One region of the Cryobacterium roopkundense genome, then DNA from elsewhere that is predicted to be linked to it. Evidence: predicted binding sites of a transcription regulator. Region 1 holds the regulator's gene; each other region holds the start of a gene.
What was found. Region 1 encodes LexA, which represses DNA repair genes until DNA is damaged. Its sites were predicted from a motif close to TCGAACANNTGTTCGA; they were not measured.

Region 1 (6,053 bases):
AAGAACTCATGTGCCTAGTTTATTCGGCTTCAGCCCCGGTCGCCCGACCGAGCCGTTCCAGTGCCTCCACGAAGGCGGTGGTCTCGGCTCGCGTGCCGGCCGTCACCCGGAGGTGACCGGGGATTCCAATGTCGCGGATGAGAATGCCCTCGGCGAGGAGCGCCTCAAAGGTGGCGTGCGGGTCGGCGACGCCACCGAAGAGAACGAAGTTACTGCCGCTCTCGTGCGGGGCGTACCCGAGTCGCGTCAGCTCCTGTACCAGGCGGTCGCGCTGTCCGCGGATGTCATCGACCATCGCGAGCATCTCGTCGGTGTGCGCGAGCGCGGCGTTCGCGGCCGCCTGGGTGAGGGCAGACAGGTGGTACGGCAGGCGCACCAGGCGCAGCGCATCCGTCACGGCCGGGTCCGCTGCGAGGTATCCCACGCGGGCCCCGGCAAAGGCGAACGCCTTGCTCATGGTGCGAGACACGAGCAGGCGCTCGCGCCCGGGGAGAAGGCTAAGGGCGCTCGGGGTGCCAACCGGGCCGAACTCGGCATAGGCCTCATCGACGACGACGATCCCGGTACTCGCCTCGTAGACGGCGGCAATCGTGTCGAGGGACAGCGGTGTGCCGGTGGGGTTGTTTGGAGAACACAGAAAGACGAGGTCGGGGTTGGTGCGGGTGACCCACGCGACGGCGGTGTCGGGCGACAACCGATAGTCGGCGTCTCGATCGCCCGCGACCCACTCGGTTCCGGTGCCGGAGGCGAGTATAGAGTACATCGAATACGTGGGTACGAACCCGAGCAGCGACCGGCCCGGACCCCCGAAAGCCTGCAACACCTGCTGAAGCACCTCATTGGATCCGTTGCCGGCCCATATATTATTCGCAGTGAGGCCATGCCCGAGGTAGCCGGCGAGCCGTTCGCGGAGTTCGGTGAATTCCCGGTCCGGATATCGGTTCACGGTCTGCACGGCCTGCGCAAGCGCACGCACGATATCCACGGCTACCGGCTCGGGAATCGGGTGGGTGTTCTCGTTCACGTTGAGCGCAACGGGCACGTGAAGTTGCGGGGCTCCGTAGGGAACCTGACCACGAAGGTCGTCGCGCAGGGGAAGATCGCTGAGAAGAGTCACTCTTCCATGCTAGAGCCGAAGCGCGGCACTAGTAGCCGGTTGGCAGCGCCAGACGCTGCCCCGGCTGCACGGAGTCGCCCGGCATCTGGTTGAGACTCATGATCTCGACGATGACATCGCGAGGGTCCTTGGACGGTGCGATGTTTTGGGCCACGTCCCACAGCGACTCCCCGGCAGCGACAGTGACGTACGTGAACGACACGAGCTCCGTCTGCAACGGGCCGGTTGCCGGGCCAGCACCAGCGGCGAACGCGCCGCCCCCATTGAGCGCCAACACTATAGCGGCGGCCACGACGGGCGCCGCCACGAGCGCCATGATGACGCCCCGTCCGCGGCGAGTCAGTCGAAGCTTTGTTGTGGTGAGAGTTGCACTCATGTCGAACCTCCAGGTGTTGGTCGTGCAGTTCCGTACCCGCCCCTCGGCCGGGAGGGCCGGGTACGAAACTATGTTCCGAATGTATCTTCGAATATTCGAACAATCAACCCTTTTCAAGACTTTTTCCATAAATTGATCGCGACATGATCGAATAGATGTTTGTCTAGGACGTTCAAACTGGATAAAGTTTCGATAGAGAAGATGTTCATTTCACACTTCACCAGACACCACCGACATTCCCGATCAACGGCCGAGATTTCAGGCCGCATCGGGACCGACTCGAGGAGCGACAACGTGACGACAGACACCAGCGGTTCCCGCGAAAAGGGCGGCACCAGACGCCGCAAAAGCCTGAGCGAGCGACAGCTCGCCATCCTCGACGTGATCCAGAGATCGGTCAGCCAGCGCGGGTACCCGCCGAGCATGCGCGAGATCGGGGATGCGGTCGGTCTCGCCTCGTTGTCGAGCGTGACCCACCAGCTCAACCAACTGGAGCTGAGCGGCTACCTCCGCCGCGATCCGAATCGTCCCCGCGCCCTTGAGGTGCTCATCGAGGTACCCCGTGCCGCCGAGGACCCGGCAGCGCGCGAGGGAGAGAGCTTCCACAGCCCGGTACAGGTCGGCGACGCGGCGATGGTTCCCCTCGTCGGTCGGATTGCCGCCGGCGTGCCCATCATGGCCGAGCAGCAGATCGACGAGATCTTTCCCCTTCCCCGCCAGCTCGTAGGCAAGGGCGAACTGTTCATGCTCAAAGTCATCGGTGAGTCCATGATCGACGCGGCAATCTGCGACGGTGACTGGGTGGTCATTCGCCAGCAAAAAACAGCGGAGAACGGCGAAATCGTGGCCGCAATGCTCGACGGCGAGGCGACCGTGAAGGTCTTCCGCCAGCGAGACGGGCACACGTGGCTACTTCCCCGCAACACGAATTTCGAGCCGATCGTCGGGGACTTCGCTGAAATCCTCGGCAAGGTTGTGGCGGTACTCCGTTCCGTCTGAGCCCCCCACAGGCGAGTTCAACTCGCATCGCTCCGACTGACCCACGAAAGGGGACTTGTTACATCCGGCTAACATCTCGGCTTTTCTTGGATTGAACTGGCTCGTTTGGCTTTCAGGTCACGTATGGTCGCTACTAGCCGTTGAACACTGAGCTTGCGTAGTCCGTGAACCGTGGCGTGCACATCGCACCATACCCCGGGGGAAGCATGACGGAGACAACCTCACCGAATAGTCCGACAGCGGATGGTCCGACAGCGGGTGGTCCGACAGCGGGTGGTCCGACAGCGGACCGTTCAGCCACCAGCGACGCCGAGTCGGCCAGGCCTGCTCACTATAAACGGTTCTATCTGTCGGTCACCACGAAGTTCGTGATCGCCGTCACCTTTGCAGTCCTGTGGACAAGCGTGGCCGTGTGGTTGTCTCAGCCCTGGATCAAAGACCTGACAGAGTCATTCGGAGCGCCCGTGGCGTGGATAATCGTGTCCCTCGTGGCCTATCTACCCGGGTACGTTGTCGCTCTGATGGCCATGTCTCTCATTCTCGATCGCCAGCCGCCCCTGCGTGTGCTGAATCCGACCAGCCCGCTCACGATCATCGTGGCCGCCCGCAACGAAATGACCGGGATCGCGGAGACCATGCGCTGTATCGGTCGCACGGACTACGCGGGCCCCGTGACGGTGATTCTTGCGGACAACGGCTCGACGGACGACACTGCCCGATTCGCCGAACTCGCTGCGGTTGAGATGGGCATGGACCTTCTGATCGTGAGGGAGGAACGCCCCGGAAAGTCCCACGCTCTAAACACGGCTCTCGAGCACGTCACCACGACATACGTCATCACCGTCGACGCCGACACGCTGCTGCACCGCGACGCACTGCGTCGATTGATCTCCAGACTCGAATCTGCGCCACAGAACACGGTGGCCGTGGCCGGAACGGTCCTTGTTCGCAATTCGCGCACGAACCTTCTCACCCGCATGCAGGAGTGGGATTACTACCTCGGTATCGCTGGCGTCAAGCGCATGCAGGGGCTGTACCAGTCCACCCTCGTGGCTCAGGGCGCCTTCTCGGTCTACCTTGCCGACAGCGTGCGCGGGATCGGCGGGTGGCCCGATGCCATCGGGGAGGACATCGTGATGACGTGGAAACTCCTCGAACAGGGCGACCGGGTGATCTTCGAACCCACCGCCGTCGCGTTCACCGATGCCCCCGACGCTGTGAAGCACTTCATGCGCCAGCGCTCACGCTGGGCACGGGGAATGCTCGAAGGCCTTCGCGCGGTGCCGCCGTGGCGCCAAACGAGACGATTGGCCGGAATGATCGCCGGCATCAACCTCTTGATCCCGCTGCTCGACATCGGCTACGCCCTCATCTGGCTCCCCGGACTGCTGATCTTCGTCTTCCTCGGAGATCCGACAATCGTGTCGATCTGGGCGCTGACCGTGATCCCCGCGACGCTCATCATCTACGGCGGCCTGCGTCGCTACCAACGTCTGCGCGTCTTCGGGCCGCTCGGCCTGTTCGTGCGCAAGAACCTGCGCGGCTATCTGTCGTTCCTCCTCTTCTACCAGGTCTTCTGCTCGGTCGCCTCCCTCGTGGGCTACGCGCAGTTCATCGGGGGAACCGCCCGCCGCTGGAAATAGCGGTGGCTCCCCTGGCGCATCCTCAGGCCGTGACGGACGCGTCGATGCGCTCGCGAACGATTCGCGTCGCCTCCAGCATGTTCTGCAGGGACTCCACAGTCTCCGTGTAGCCGCGGGTCTTGAGACCACAGTCCGGGTTCACCCAGACCTGGCGAGCGGGGATGGCTCCCACGGCGATGTGGAGCAACTCGGTCAGCTCAGTCACGCCGGGCACCCGCGGGGAATGGATGTCCCAGACACCCGGGCCGATTCCGTGGTCGAACCCGCCGGCTTCGATGTCGTGCACCACGTCCATGCGTGACCTGGCGGCTTCGATGCTGGTGACGTCGGCATCCAGGTTCCCGATGGCCTCGAGCACCACGCCGAACTCGGAGTAGCACAGGTGGGTGTGGATCTGGGTGCTGTCGGCCACTCCGGCGGTCGCCAGTCGGAACGACCCCACCGACCAGTCCAGATAGTGGGCGTGGTCCTTCTTCTTCAGGGGAAGGAGCTCACGCAGGGCCGGCTCGTCGACCTGCACGATACCGATCCCCGCCGCCTCGAGGTCGCTGATTTCGTCGCGCAGCGCGAGCGCCACCTGGCGGGCGGTCTCTCCGAGCGGCTGATCCTCACGCACGAAGGACCAGGCGAGAATCGTGACCGGACCTGTCAGCATTCCCTTGACCGGCTTGGCCGTGAGGCTCTGGGCGTAGCCCGACCACTCCACGGTGATCGGTTTCGGACGCGACACGTCGCCCCAGAGGATCGAGGGTCGTGTGCAGCGGCTGCCGTAGGACTGCACCCAGCCATTCTCGGTGACCGCGAAGCCGTTGAGGTTCTCCGCGAAGTACTGCACCATGTCGTTGCGCTCGGGCTCCCCGTGCACGAGCACGTCGAGTCCGATCTCCTCCTGCAGGTCGACCACGCGCGCGATCTCGGCCTGCATGAGCTCTCGGTACGCGCCCTCGGTCAGGACGCCCGTCAGAAATCTGGCGCGGGCGCGACGGATGTCCGCGGTCTGCGGGAAGGACCCGATCGTCGTCGTAGGCAAGAGCGGCAACCCCAGTGCGACCTCCTGGGCTGCCAGCCGTGTGGCGTAGTCGCCCCGTAAGAAGTCCGAGTCGAGGAGAGCGGCGGCGCGAGCGCGAACAGCATCGTCCCGAACGCCGGGGGCGGAGCTGCGGGCCGTAAGTGCGGCATCCGCTGCGGAGAGCTCGGGCTCCACCGCGGCCGCGCCAGCGGAGAGGCCGCGCGCGAGGGTGCAGACCTGACCGACCTTCTGGTCGGCGAAGGCGAGCCAGCTCGTGAGTTCGGCTCCGAGCGACGATTCGTGGGCGACGTCGTGGGGAACGTGCAGCAGCGACGTGGACGTGGAGATGGAAACCGTCGGCGACAGCTCCTTCAGCGCCACCGCACGGTCGAGGGCCGCCGCGAGGTCGCCGCGCCAGATGTTATGGCCGTCAATGACTCCGGCCACGAGCACCTTGTCGACCAGGCCCGGCGTCGGCTCCGGCAGCGTTCCGCGCACGAGGTCGATGCCGATGGCGTCCACCCGGGTCGCTGCCAGCACGGGAAGCGCGTCGTCGAGGCTGCCGTAGGGGGCAGCCACGAAGATCGCGGGTCGGCGTGCCAACCTGCCGAGGGCTGCGTAGCTCCAGGCGAGGGCCTCGAGCGTCTTCACGCGGGGAACGTCGATACTCTCGCTCACAAGCCCCGGCTCATCGAGCTGCACCCACTCGGCGCCCGCAGCAGCGAGACGGTCGAGGAGCGCGGCATACACCGGCAGCAGGTCATCGAGGCGGGACAGCGGTTGGTATCCGGCGGGAGCCTCGTCGCTCGGCTTGCTCAGCAGCAGGAAGGTGACGGGTCCGACGATGACCGGCCGCGTGAGGTATCCCGCAGCCTTGGCCTCGTTGAATTCCCGCACGATGCGATCGCT
Region 2 (6,053 bases), 1.8 Mb from region 1:
CAGTCGACAACTCGACCGGAGGTTCGGCGGCGCTGCTGCTGACAGTGCCGGTGCAGGCCGACTCGACCGCCGCGCCCCTCATGGCCGGGAGCCAGTCGCAGACCGTCGCCACCGAGACTCTGCGCGGTTTCGCGGCGGCGGCGTGCGCCGAGGCCACGAGCGACGCGTGGCTGGTGGGCGGTTCCACCGACGTGGGCCGCACCAGCCTCGTGCTGCTCAGCAACCCAACCACGGTGCTCGCCACGGTCGACCTTAACGTGTTCGGCGAGGCCGGACCGGTCGACGCCCCTGGCTCGACCGGCATTCTCGTGCAGCCCGGCGAGCAGCGCATCGTGAGTCTTGCGGGACTCGCGCCCAACCTCAAGTCCCCCGTGGTGCACGTTCAGTCACGCGGCGGCCAGACCACGGCCACACTCGAGCAGAGCAGCATCCGTGGCATCGAACCGGGGGGCGTGGAGCTTATCGCGCCCACGACCACTCCCGCGCTCCAGCATGTGATCGCGGGAGTGCGCCTGCTCGCGCCGCCCGCCGCCGAGATCTCGGGAACCGACGCCGGCATTGCCGACGGCACGCCGAGCGTGCGCGTTCTCGTGACTGGCACGGAGCCGGCCACCGTTCAGGTGGGCGTCACGAGCACGACAGACGGGGCCGTCGGCACCTCCGTGGAGGTCGAGCTCGAGCCGGGCATCGCCAGCGAGGTTCCGCTTCCGGAGCTCACCGAGGGTACCTTCTCGGTGTCGGTCACGGCCGACCAGCCCGTCGTGGCGGCGGCCCGCACCGAGACCGTGGGCGCTGAGGGCAAGGACTTCGCCTGGTTCACGGCCTCCGAACCGCTCAACGATGACTTCCTGGTGAGCGTCGCCGAGGGCGCGGGGCCCGTGCTGCACCTGGTCAACACCGCGCGAACGGATGCCCGCCTCGCGATCACGCCCGAGAACGGCACCCGCGTCACGGTCGCGGTTCCGGCCGGCAAGCCGGTGGACGTTCCGCTCGTTGCGGGCACGAACTACACGGTGTCCGGACCGACCGCCATCGTGGCCTCAGTGGGATATTCCGGAGACGGCATCCTCTCGTCTTACACCGTGCGCCCGGCAGGGCCGCTCGCCGCCACGATCCGCGTGTACCCCCACTAGGCTGACGTCGCCTCAGCACGCACTGTCCGGCGGCGACCGGAGTCTCACGGTTGACAGACCGGGGAAAAGCGAGCAGTGTCTTCGACGTCGAACGTGACGAATTCGAGGACCGGCAAATAACTGGAGGATCACCATGGAGAGTGAATTTGACCTTGTGCTCGAGGCGGAGGAGTTCGCGATCACGGACCCCGTCATCTCTCTCGCGACAGCCATCTGGAAAGACCCGAGTGTCGGGCGACGCTTTGCCGAAGACCGAGATGCCACCCTGATCGAGTTTGGGATCGTTCTCCCCAGACATCTTGATCTGGTGCCGCTGGGCTGGGGCGGGCGGCTTGGCAAGCCGACTCCGGACTATGTACCGTTCGAGATTCGCCTCAGTCGCTGCCGCACCGTTGTTGTTCGGGATGCGGATACCGGCCGCCCGAAGACGGAAACAGTCTGCTTCGGAATCGAGGTCGTTCCGGCTCACGCGCCGCCACCTGTTGGTTGACGCCGGGAGGCGCGTCCGTAGGATGATACGACTGAAGTGTCCGGGGGCTCGGCGAATCCGAGTTGATTCCCGGCGGGCGCGGGCGCGTGCTTGTGGTCGATGCGGTCGCGCTGTTCCACCCCGAAATGGCCGGAGCCTTCTTCGTCGTGGTCTGGATTGACCTGTCGCTCGAGGTTGCGACCACACGTGGCAAGGCGAGATCGCGAGCTCGGCCCCGATCACGAGAGATTGTGGGACGAGGTGTGGGCGCCCTAGGAACGTGACTTCGTGGCGAGGTACGATCCGTGTGCTCGCGCCGAATGCCTCTTCAGCACCGCCTAACGCGTCGTTCCGTCAGCTCTGCGGCACGGCCGCTATTGCCTCGATCTCAACGAGAACCCCGGGCCGCGCCATCGGGACTGCGAGCACTGTGACGGCCGTGCGGCGCTCTCCCCACACGGACTGAGAAGCGGCGAAGGCAGCCCCCGGATCGATTCCGGCGGCGAGATAAATAGTCAGCTTGGCGACATGCTCAGGACCAGTCCCCGCCTCGGCGAGTACGGCGAGCACGTTACGCAGGGCTTGTTCGGTCTGCCGTCCCAGCCCCTTGAGCAGGGTGCCGGAGCTATCAATGCCGTTCTGGCCGCCGACATAGAGCGTCGGCCCGGCGGGAAGGATCATGCCCTGGGCGAATGCGGGGCTGCGGACCGCCTGTGGAGGATCGACGGGTATGGGAAGAGTGCTCATCGGGATCCCTTTCATTAGGCCAACCCTCACGTTGTACCACCCGGAGCTGCGTTTCCCTCTGGAGCAGGCCATTCGGGGCGGCCCATGCCGGCGACTCCATGAAGCGGCTGTTGGCGAGTCGCGTCGTGATGCGTCGCATTTCACCCCATGGTTTTCCCGGCAACCCGACCCGGAGCGTGCAGGGGCCCGAAGTCGTTCCTCCGTGCCGGGCGAGTAGATTTGGGGGCATGATTCAGATCGAACGCGAGGCCCCCATTGGAGCGGATGTGCGCCAGCTCCTCGGCGAGCATCTGGCCGACATGTTCGCCACTTCGCCCGCCGAAAGCGTGCACGCGCTCGATGTTCGCCAATTGTGTGAGCCTGAGATATCTTTCTGGACGGCCCGCGAAGACGGAGGCCTCTTGGGCTGCGGCGCTCTGAAGCAACTGCCGTCGCGCCAGGGTGAGATCAAGTCCATGCGCACGACCGCCGGCGCCCGTGGGCGAGGCGTGGCAACTCTGCTGCTCGCGCGCATCATCGAGGCCGCGCGCCGTGACGGAAACGAAACGGTGAACCTGGAGACGGGAACTGAGGACTACTTTGCGCCGGCTCGCCGGCTCTACTCCCGAAACGGATTCACCGATTGCGAACCTTTCGCCGACTACAGTCTCGACCCGAACAGCGTCTACATGGAGCTACGCCTCGTCGACTAGTGCTTGCGGTGGTCGACGAAGCTCGCGCGCGGGCCGCGGCGCGGCTTGACCCCGAGGCCGCTCGCCTCGAGCAGCCGCACCACCCGATACCGGTGCGGGCGCCATTTCTCCATGGCCACCAGCATTTGCTCGTCGGTGTAGGCCTCGCCGGTGAGGGTGTGGCCGATCATGCCCGACAGGTGGAAGTCCCCGACCGAGAGGGCGTCGGCATCCCCGAACGCTCGCTGCGCGGTTTCAGCCGCCGTCCACGCGCCCACCCCCGGCGCCACGCGGAGGCGGGCCGAGGCATCCGCTGTCGAGAGGCTCGTGGCGCCCTCGAGCTGGCGAGCCAAGCCGAGGCAGACCTGCACGATGCCGGCGCGGCGGGGGTCGACGCCGGCTTTGTGCCACTCCCAGGAGGGAATAAGTTGCCAGGCGCGAACGGTGGGCACCACCAGCATGGCGAGCGGGGTTGGCCCGGGTGCGGGGGTGCCATAGGCGCGCACGAGGCGGCGCCACGCCGCCGCGGCTTGCTGGCTGATCACCTTCTGCTCGAGCACGGCCGGGATGAGCGACTCCATCACCCGCCCGGTGCAGGGGATTCGTAGGCCAGGCAGGCGCCGGTGCGCCACCGCGAGACTCTCGATGCCGGGCACAAATCCCGCAGGGTCGTCCAGGGCTCCCACCATCACGGGCGCGGCGTCGATGGCTGCTCGGGCGCCCTCACCCCAGGCCTCGCAGCGCATCGTGTGGAGTCCGGACTGGGTGAATCGCATCGTGGCGGGGCCGTCGGGGGTGAGAGTGGTGCGCCAGAGCGTTCCGTCCGTCGCCACGTGGTGCGTGGGATCGCCCGCCCCGCGCCGCAGCCGCGAGAGGGTGAGGGCGACACTGGTGGGGTACGGAGCCTGCCACGTTGAATAGACGTCTGGCGTGGTGTTCGGCGGGGCGAGCGCATCGAGGGTCATGCTGGCGACACCTCTCCTCGTTCTTTTCCACAGTAGCCAGTGACAAGCGGATGCCGCCCGCCCTGTGGATAACTTCTGCGCGCTTTCTCGAAACCCCCTGTCGAAGTCTTGGAGCAAAGTTTCTATTTCTTTGCATCCTAACCTGAGTTATCCTCGCATTCGTGTTCGATTGGTGGGAGAATGGGGGCATGTTAACGATGCAGAAGTCAGGTTCCGAGGTGGTCGCCCTACTGGAGAGGGCAGACGCCTCGGTAGCTGCTGCGTTGGCGGAGGTGAATTTCCAGCAGTTCACCGGGGATGAGGCTCTGGCCGTGATGGCGGCGGTGGAGAAGCTGGGGCGCCGGGCGGATGGGGCGAGGGTGGCGTCGGCGACAGACGTGGCCAGCCGGGCGGATGCGGCCCTGGGTCATGAGTCGCTGGCGTATAAGAACGGATGTCGAGGTAAGTACGAGCTGATCACCGCCGTGACACGCATCTCGGGTTCGGAAGCGAAGCGGCGGATGCGGCTCGGCGGCCTGGTCAGCGGCGCGGCCCACTCCGCCAGCGGGCTGCTCGGGCAGGAGATCCCGGTGCAACATCCGGCGGTCGCCGAGGGGCTCGCGTCGGGTGAGTTGGGGGTGGATGCGGCGGAGGTGATTGTGACGGCCCTCGAGCCGCTGTCGCGGCGGGTTGCTCCGGAGGTTTTGGATCGGGCGGAGCGGGCGCTGGTGGCGTCGGCGACGGGGGCGATCACGCCCGAGACCGAGGGGCTGCCGGGGGCGGGGATCGCGTTCTCCGCCGACCTGATCCGGGCGCAGGCCCACGAATGGGAAGCGCGACTCGACCCCGACGGCGCCGCACCCAGTGACGAGCAGACAGCGGCGAAGAGCACGGTGGGGTTCGGCCGTTTCAAGGCCGGGCTGTATCCGTTGCGGGGCGGGGTGACGCCGGAACTCAAGGGCATCATGGACGGCATCTTCAACACGTTCCTCTCGGCCCACGCGGCCCCCGCGTTCCCCAGTGCGGAGCAGCAGGCCCTGATCGAGGCCGGGGAGCTGATTCCCGGGGCGGAAGAATTCGACGACCCGCGCACCGGCGGTGAGAAACGAGCGGACATCCTCCGGGGCGTGTTTGAGTCGAAGGCGCGCGACGCGAAGACGCCCACTATGGGAGGGGCGGCACCCGTGGTGATGGTGCACGTAAACGCCAAAGATTTGAAGAGCGGGACCGGTGTCGGGTGGGTCGACGGGGTCGAGGCGCCGATCTCACTCCGCACCGTGAGGCAGAAGATGTGCGCCGGCGGCTACCAGAACGTGTTCCTCGGCGAAGACGGCGAGGTACTGCGGCTGGGTGAAAAGAAGCGGTTCTTCACCACCGCCCAGCGCCGGGCCATCGCCGCGAGGGACGGCGGATGTGTCATACCGGGGTGCACGGTAGCGGCGGCGTGGTGCGAAGTTCACCACATCATCCCGTGGCAACACCACGGAAAGACCGACATAGACAACGGAACTTTGCTCTGCTGGTACCACCACGCCACCATCGACAGCTCCGGGTGGGAGATACGCATGGTGCGAGGCCGTCCCGAGGTGCGAGGTCCGGTACTCTTCGACCCCACCCGCTCCTGGCGGCCCGCCGCCACCCACCGCGCCAATACGGCCAGCTCCGCATCGGGCTAGAAGTGTGCCCGGTGCAGCGTTGCAGGGTTGGCCCACGGGGTCTACGAAGCCCGCTGGTCGAGGAGCGAGGCACGAGCGTCTCGACGCTTCTATGGGAGTTGTCAAGCTGTTGAGGTCTTTTTTGATGATGTTTTGTGAGTCGTGTGGCGTGTTTTTGGGCGCGTGAGGGTGGCGGGCGGGCCGTCGAAGATGGCCTGTCCGCTGGGCGGTGGTGACGTTTTAGATGGTGTGGTTATCGAGGACGCGGAACAGGTGCCGGGCGATGTAGCGTTTCAGGACGCGTTGGATCTCCTTGGGTGTCTTGCCTTCCTTCGTCCGTTTCTCGACGTAGGCGGCGGTCGCCGGGTCGTGGTGGTAGCGGTAGAACGTGGTGACCCAGATGGCGGTGTTGAGCGCCCGGTCGCCGCCGCGGT
Region 3 (6,053 bases), 2.0 Mb from region 1:
CGATCGAGGTGTCGCGCACGCGCTTCTCGCCGAACTCCTCGAGCATGCCGGCGGTGATCTTGTACGCGCCCTCGAAGAGGCCGATCTCCTCGCCCATCAGGAACACGTTCTCGTCGCGGAGCATCTCGGAACGCAGGGTGTCGTGCAGCGCCTGCCTGTAGGTCATGATGCTCATTTGTCGTCTCCGTACTCGGGAATTGGTTCCGGTTCGAACAGTGGCTGCCCCGGCAGACGGTGCGAGTCATTGGCAACCGGGGTCGCGTAGGTGTAGTCAAACAGGGTCGACACATCGGGAAACGGGCTGTTTTCGGCGAACCCCGCGGCCTCGGTGACCCGCGTTGTGGCGTTCTCATCGATTGTCGCGAGCGCGGCGTCATCGAGCAGGCCGTCGGCGAGCAGGCGCGCTGCAAGCGCGTGCACAGGGTCGCGTTCCATCACCAGGGTCAACTCCTCGGCGCTGCGGTACTTCGCCGGGTCCACCACGGAGTGCCCGCGCAGCCGCTCCGTGACGACCTCCAGCAGAAACGGCTTGCCACCGCGGGCCGAGGCGACGGCACGCTCGGCCGCATCGAACACGGCGAGGGGATCGAGGCCATCCACACGCTCGGAGGCCATGCGGTAAGCGGATGCCCGCTTGTATAACTCGGGTTCGGCCGAGGCCTTGTCCACGGTCGTGGCCATTCCCAGCCGGTTGTTGATGATCACGTACACGATCGGCAGGTTCCACAGCGACGCGATATTCAGCGACTCGTGGAACGCGCCGATGTTCGTGGTTCCGTCGCCCATGGTGCACAGCACGATCTCGTCGCCGCTCCGGTAGTCGATCGCCAGGGCGGCACCCGTGGCGAGGGGAATCTGGCCGCCGACGATTCCGTAGCCCCCCAGCATCCGCTTCTCGAAGTCGAACATGTGCATCGACCCGCCCCAACCCTTGGAAACGCCGTCGGCCCGGCCGTACAGCTCGGCCATCACCCGGTTGGGATCGATTCCGCGCGTGATCGCGTAGCCGTGCTCGCGGTAGTTCGTGAAGAGGTAATCGGTGGGGCGCAGGGCCGCCATCAGCCCGACGACCGCCGCCTCCTCCCCGAGATTGAGGTGGCAGTAGCCGCCGATGAGGGCCTGCGTGTATGACCGGGCCGCGCGTTCTTCGAACCGACGGATGAGCATCATCTGGCGGTAGAAATCGATCGAACGTTTCTGGGCTGCGGTGGGTCTGGGCTTGCGTGCCCGGGTTGCTGCCGGTCGAGTGGCCAAGGCGAAACTCCCTCCTCGACCCTTGTGGGGTCGGGGGTCAAAAGCCGTATCCTATTAATGATACGAATTAGTTTCATTCTATCGCCAAGGGTACGGTTATTCCAGACCATTTCGACGACTGGAAGGAGAATGATGGCCGAGGAAAGGCCCGTTCGCCGGCGTGGCAGGCCCACGGAGGCCGAGCGCGTCGAACGACGTGACGAGATACTCGACGCCGCCCTGCCGATCTTTCTCGAGTACGGTTTCGGCCATGCCACTCTGGACCGCATTGCGGGCGCGGCGCGGGTGACCAAGCGCACCCTGTACACCTACTTCGGCAACAAGGCGGGCGTCTTCACGGCGATGCAGCAGCGCCTCGCCGCGAACGTGAGCGGCGAGCCCCTCGCTCCTGACACGCTGGAATCCCTCGCGACACGCATCATCGCCGGGGTTCACTCGGCCGAGATCATCGGGCTGCACCGACTCGTTATCGCCGAATCGCTGCGGTTTCCCCACCTCGCGCGCCAGTTTCACGACGATGCGGACATGCGCCACGTGGCCCGGCTGGCGGAGCACATTGCCACGGAACACGGACCGGATGCCGCGCAGCGCGCCGAAGCCCTGTACGCCCTGCTGCTCGGTGAGGACTACCGGCGCCGGCTCCTCGGCCTGCTCGGCCCGATCACCGCCCCCGAGGCGGCACACCTTGCCCGGGCGGCCCTCGCCGTGATCAACCTGGCCGCACCGGCCGCGTACGAATCGTGATGCCACGCGCCTCCTGCGCTCTCTCATCGCCCTCGCTGCGATGGGTCACATGTCCGCCTGCGCGAGCCCTCCATCGCCCGTTCCTCGCCCCCGCGGTCTTCTGCACGCGAGGCGCTGCCTCACATTCTCGGGTGCGCTCGTTCCCCTGAGGCCGGCGCACGGGTATGGTGCCGGAATGAACGAGAAACTCTGCGCCTACCTGAGCTACGAGGATGCCCCGGCCGCCCTCTGGTGGATGACAGAACTCGGCTTCGCCGTGGTCCGCAGGCAGGACGGTCCGGCGAATGAGGTCATCCATGCCGAGGTTCGCCTCGGTGACGTGGTGCTCATGGTTGCCAGCACAGATGCGGCATATGCCAGGTTGCCGCTGATCGGACGCTCGACCGGTCGCGGCCTCTATCTGCTGGTCGACGATGTGGACGGGTACTTCGACAGGGCCTTGGCGGCCGGCGGGACCGCCGTCATTGAGCCGGAAGACACCGAGTGGGGAACCCGGCGCGCACGCGTTCTCGATCCGGAAGACACCGAGTGGACCTTCGGAACATACGAGCCCGGCGCCGCCTGGTGACACCGTGGCTCACGCGGGGCGGTTGTGCTTACCGTCCAGCCACAGCGAGTCGGACGTGTCGCTGTGCGTGGTTCCCGATCCCACGTGCTTCGCGTCGATCGTGGCGCCTTTCTTAATGACGTGCACCAACGCCATGGCGTGACCGCGGCCCAGATCGTAATCTGTCTTCAGCCAATCGACAATGACCCCGGCCTTCACGGACGGATCGTCGAAACCCCGCTCATGGGCGATCGCGATAAACTCCCGCGGGGTCAGCCCGGTCTTGTCTTCGATGTTGTCGAGGTACGCCTGGAAAGACATTTCTGCTCCTGTTCGGGCCAATGGGGTCGGGGATCGGCCATGCTCTCTCGACGGTACTCACTGTCCGCGGATCGGGCCAGTCCGAGTCGCGCAACACGGTAGCAAACGCCGACGGTGAGAACGAGGATTCCCCCGACGATCGAGGGGATCGGCAGTGTCGCGACCAGAACGAGACAGGCAACGGCCCCGCCGATCTGAAGGGTGCGCGGGTAACGGCGGTGCGCGCCGGTCTGGGTGCACGCGGCACCGTTGGCAACGAAGTAGTACAGGAGAACGCCGAAAGACGAGAAACCGATTGCCCCGCGCAGATCGACCATGACAACGAGGACGGAGACAACGACGGCCAGGGCGATCTCTGCGTGGCGGGGCACGCCATAACGCGGATGCACCGCCGCGAGCCAGACGGGAAGGTCTCTGTTGCGTGCCATGGCGAGGCTCGTGCGTCCGACACCCGTGATGAGCGCGAGCAGCGCGCCGATACCGACGATCGGCACGGCCCAGGCCCAGCCCGCCGCGCCGATCACGACGGCATCGGTCAGCCCGAGACGACGGGCGAGTGCGGGACCGGTCACGATGTCGTCATCCGCGTGGGCAGATTCGGTGCGTTCACCCCCGGAGCCTAATTCACCCGAGTTAACGGATGGGGCCCCCGGTCCGAGCCGGGCGTACGGAAGCACGCCTCACCACGTCACAATCGTTGGTTTCACGGGCTTTTTCGGTTCCGCGTGATCACCGAGAACAGCATCATTTCACTTCAAATGTGGGCACATTATGGGCACGGAAGATGACCCGCTCCGCGACCGCGGAAGCAGCCCGTGGCGAGGGTCGTGCGCGAGATGGTCTCGCCGTCAGCAACGTACCGCCTCTCCCATTCCGCGTCTCCGGCGGGCTCGCTGCCTTCCCGAGTCTGAGCACGTCAACCTGACCACGGTTGCCGAAATCTGGCAGGTCTGACCCTGACCCCACTCCTCAAAGATTAGTTCGATTTCTAGCGTTCATATCATAAAAATTCCTCGTTTTTGTCTTCGATTGGTGGGAGAATGGATGCATGTTGAAGACGCGGAAATCAGATGCCGAGGTGATCGCCCAGTTGGAGAGGGCCGAGGCCTCGGTTGCTGCTGCGTTGGCGGAGGTGGACTACGCGGGGCTCCGTGAGGAGGGCTCTCTGGCGGTGATGGGGGTGGTGGAGAAGATTGGTCGCCGGGTTGATGGGGCTCGGGTGGCGTCGGCGACAGATGTCGCCACCCGGGCCGATTCGGCGTTGGGTCATGAGTCGCTGGCGTATAAGAACGGATGCCGGGGTAAGTACGAGCTGATCACCGCCGTGACGAGGGTGTCGGGTTCTGAGGCGAAGCGGCGGATGCGGCTCGGCGGCTTGATCAGTGGGGCCGCGACCGCCGCCAGCGGGCTGCTGGGGCAGGAGGTGCCGGTGCAGCATCCCGCGGTCGCCGAGGGGCTCGCGTCGGGAGAGTTGGGGGTGGATGCGGCGGAGGTGATCGTGACCGCCCTCGAGCCGCTGTCGCGGCGGGTTGCTCCGGCGGACCTGGATCGGGCGGAGCGGGCGCTGGTGGCGTCGGCGACGGGGGCGATCACTCCGGAGACGGAGGGGTTGCCGGGGGCGGGGATCGCGTTCTCCGCCGACCTGATCCGGGCGCAGGCCCACGAGTGGGAAGCGCGGCTGGACCCGGACGGCGCTGCTCCCAGTGACGAGCAGACGGCGGCGAAGAGCACCGTCGGGTTCGGCCGCTTGAAGGCTGGCCTGTATCCCTTGCGGGGCGGGGTGACGCCGGAGCTCAAGGGCATCATGGACGGCATCTTCAACACGTTCCTCTCCGCCCACGCCGCACCCGCGTTCCCCAGCGAGGAGCAGCAGGCGTTGATCGAAGCGGGAGAGCTGATTCCCGGGGCGGAGGAGTTCGACGACCCGCGCACTGGCGGTGAGAAGCGAGCGGATATCCTCCGCGGGGTGTTCGAGGCCACAGCGAGGAATTCGAAGACGCCCACTATGGGCGGGGCGGCGCCAGTGGTGATGGTGCACGTAAATGCCAAGGATTTGAAGAGTGGGACCGGTGTCGGCTGGGTCGACGGGGTGGAGGCGCCCATTTCGCTGAAGGCGGTGCGGCAGAAGATGTGCGCCGGCGGGTATCAGAACGTGATCCTCGGGGAAGATGGTGAGGTTTTGCGGCTCGGTGAGAAGAAACGGTTCTTCACCCCCGCCCAGCGCCGGGCCATCGCAGCCCGCGACGGAGGCTGCGTCATACCGGGGTGCACGGTGGCGGCGGCGTGGTGCGAAGTTCACCACATCATCCCGTGGCAGCACCACGGAAAGACCGACATAAACAACGGAACTTTGCTCTGTTGGTACCACCACGCCACCATCGACACCTCCGGGTGGGAGATCCGCATGGTGCGAGGACGCCCCGAGGTACGCGGCCCGGTACTCTTCGACCCCACCCGCACCTGGCGGCCCGCCGCCACCCACCGCGCCAATACGGCCAGCGCCGCATCGGGCTAGAAGTGTGCCCGGTGCAGCGTTGCAGGGTTGGCCCACGGGGTCTACGAAGCCCGTTGGTCGAGGAGCGAGGTACGAGCGTCTCGAGACCGCGCAAGCCGACTCTCAGACTCGGCTCACGCGGTCTCTGTAATGGTTATAGCTGGTCTGGTTATCAGCTGGCAGGCTGGTCTTGATTCGTGTGGGTTGCGTGACTCTTTTGGTCTCTGACCCTCTTCACGGAGGTGTCTTCGTCTCGACATGTCCGCTCCACGCATCGAATCGAGGCCGGCCTGTGACCCTCAGAGTGACTTGATTAGAAGCCTGTCCGTACCCCCGACAGGGTCGTGACTCATTACAGAGATGTTCTCCGAGGAACCCCAGACCGGCACGACATAACACCCATCGAAGGAGTTATCGTGACCATGGTCTCACAGCAGTTCAGTTATGTCATCGGGGTGGATACCCATGCCAAGACACACACGCTGGTCGCCCTCGACCATCTGGGCGGGAAACACGGCACCGCGCAAACATTCCCGACAACTCCGCCCGGACTCAAACGGGCTCAGGCGTGGATCGAACGCGAAACAACGGGGCCGGTTTTGGTGGCCATGGAGGGCACCGGGTCCTACGGAGCCCAGTTCTGCGACCTCCTGACGGCCGCCGGCGTGCGCGTCACCGAAACCAAGCCGCCCA

Region 2: a site for LexA is predicted at 4,139-4,154, ahead of BJ997_RS13200 (HNH endonuclease signature motif containing protein). Genes of this name have one in related genera too.
Region 3: a site for LexA is predicted at 3,836-3,851, ahead of BJ997_RS14005 (HNH endonuclease signature motif containing protein). Genes of this name have one in related genera too.

What each region holds. Positions count from the first base shown of each region.
Region 1 covers NZ_JACHBQ010000001.1:960,409-966,461, reverse strand. Annotated here, with positions in the region: gene hisB (imidazoleglycerol-phosphate dehydratase HisB) at 1-10, opposite strand, end outside; gene BJ997_RS04540 (histidinol-phosphate transaminase) at 20-1,117, opposite strand; gene BJ997_RS04535 (LysM peptidoglycan-binding domain-containing protein) at 1,146-1,493, opposite strand; gene lexA (transcriptional repressor LexA) at 1,788-2,492, shown strand; gene BJ997_RS04525 (glycosyltransferase family 2 protein) at 2,699-4,135, shown strand; gene metE (5-methyltetrahydropteroyltriglutamate--homocysteine S-methyltransferase) at 4,158-6,053, opposite strand, start outside.
Region 2 covers NZ_JACHBQ010000001.1:2,808,771-2,814,823, reverse strand. Annotated here, with positions in the region: gene BJ997_RS13225 (DUF5719 family protein) at 1-1,133, shown strand, start outside; gene BJ997_RS13220 (hypothetical protein) at 1,267-1,623, shown strand; gene BJ997_RS13215 (RidA family protein) at 1,957-2,349, opposite strand; gene BJ997_RS13210 (GNAT family N-acetyltransferase) at 2,577-3,041, shown strand; gene BJ997_RS13205 (DNA-3-methyladenine glycosylase family protein) at 3,038-3,985, opposite strand; gene BJ997_RS13200 (HNH endonuclease signature motif containing protein) at 4,174-5,640, shown strand; gene BJ997_RS13195 (IS110 family RNA-guided transposase) at 5,860-6,053, opposite strand, start outside.
Region 3 covers NZ_JACHBQ010000001.1:2,984,550-2,990,602, forward strand. Annotated here, with positions in the region: gene BJ997_RS13975 (alpha-ketoacid dehydrogenase subunit beta) at 1-175, opposite strand, end outside; gene pdhA (pyruvate dehydrogenase (acetyl-transferring) E1 component subunit alpha) at 172-1,254, opposite strand; gene BJ997_RS13985 (TetR/AcrR family transcriptional regulator) at 1,384-1,998, shown strand; gene BJ997_RS13990 (VOC family protein) at 2,174-2,566, shown strand; gene BJ997_RS13995 (DUF4287 domain-containing protein) at 2,576-2,866, opposite strand; partial or broken gene BJ997_RS21560 (amino acid permease) at 2,950-3,396, opposite strand; gene BJ997_RS14005 (HNH endonuclease signature motif containing protein) at 3,915-5,381, shown strand; gene BJ997_RS14010 (IS110 family RNA-guided transposase) at 5,783-6,053, shown strand, end outside.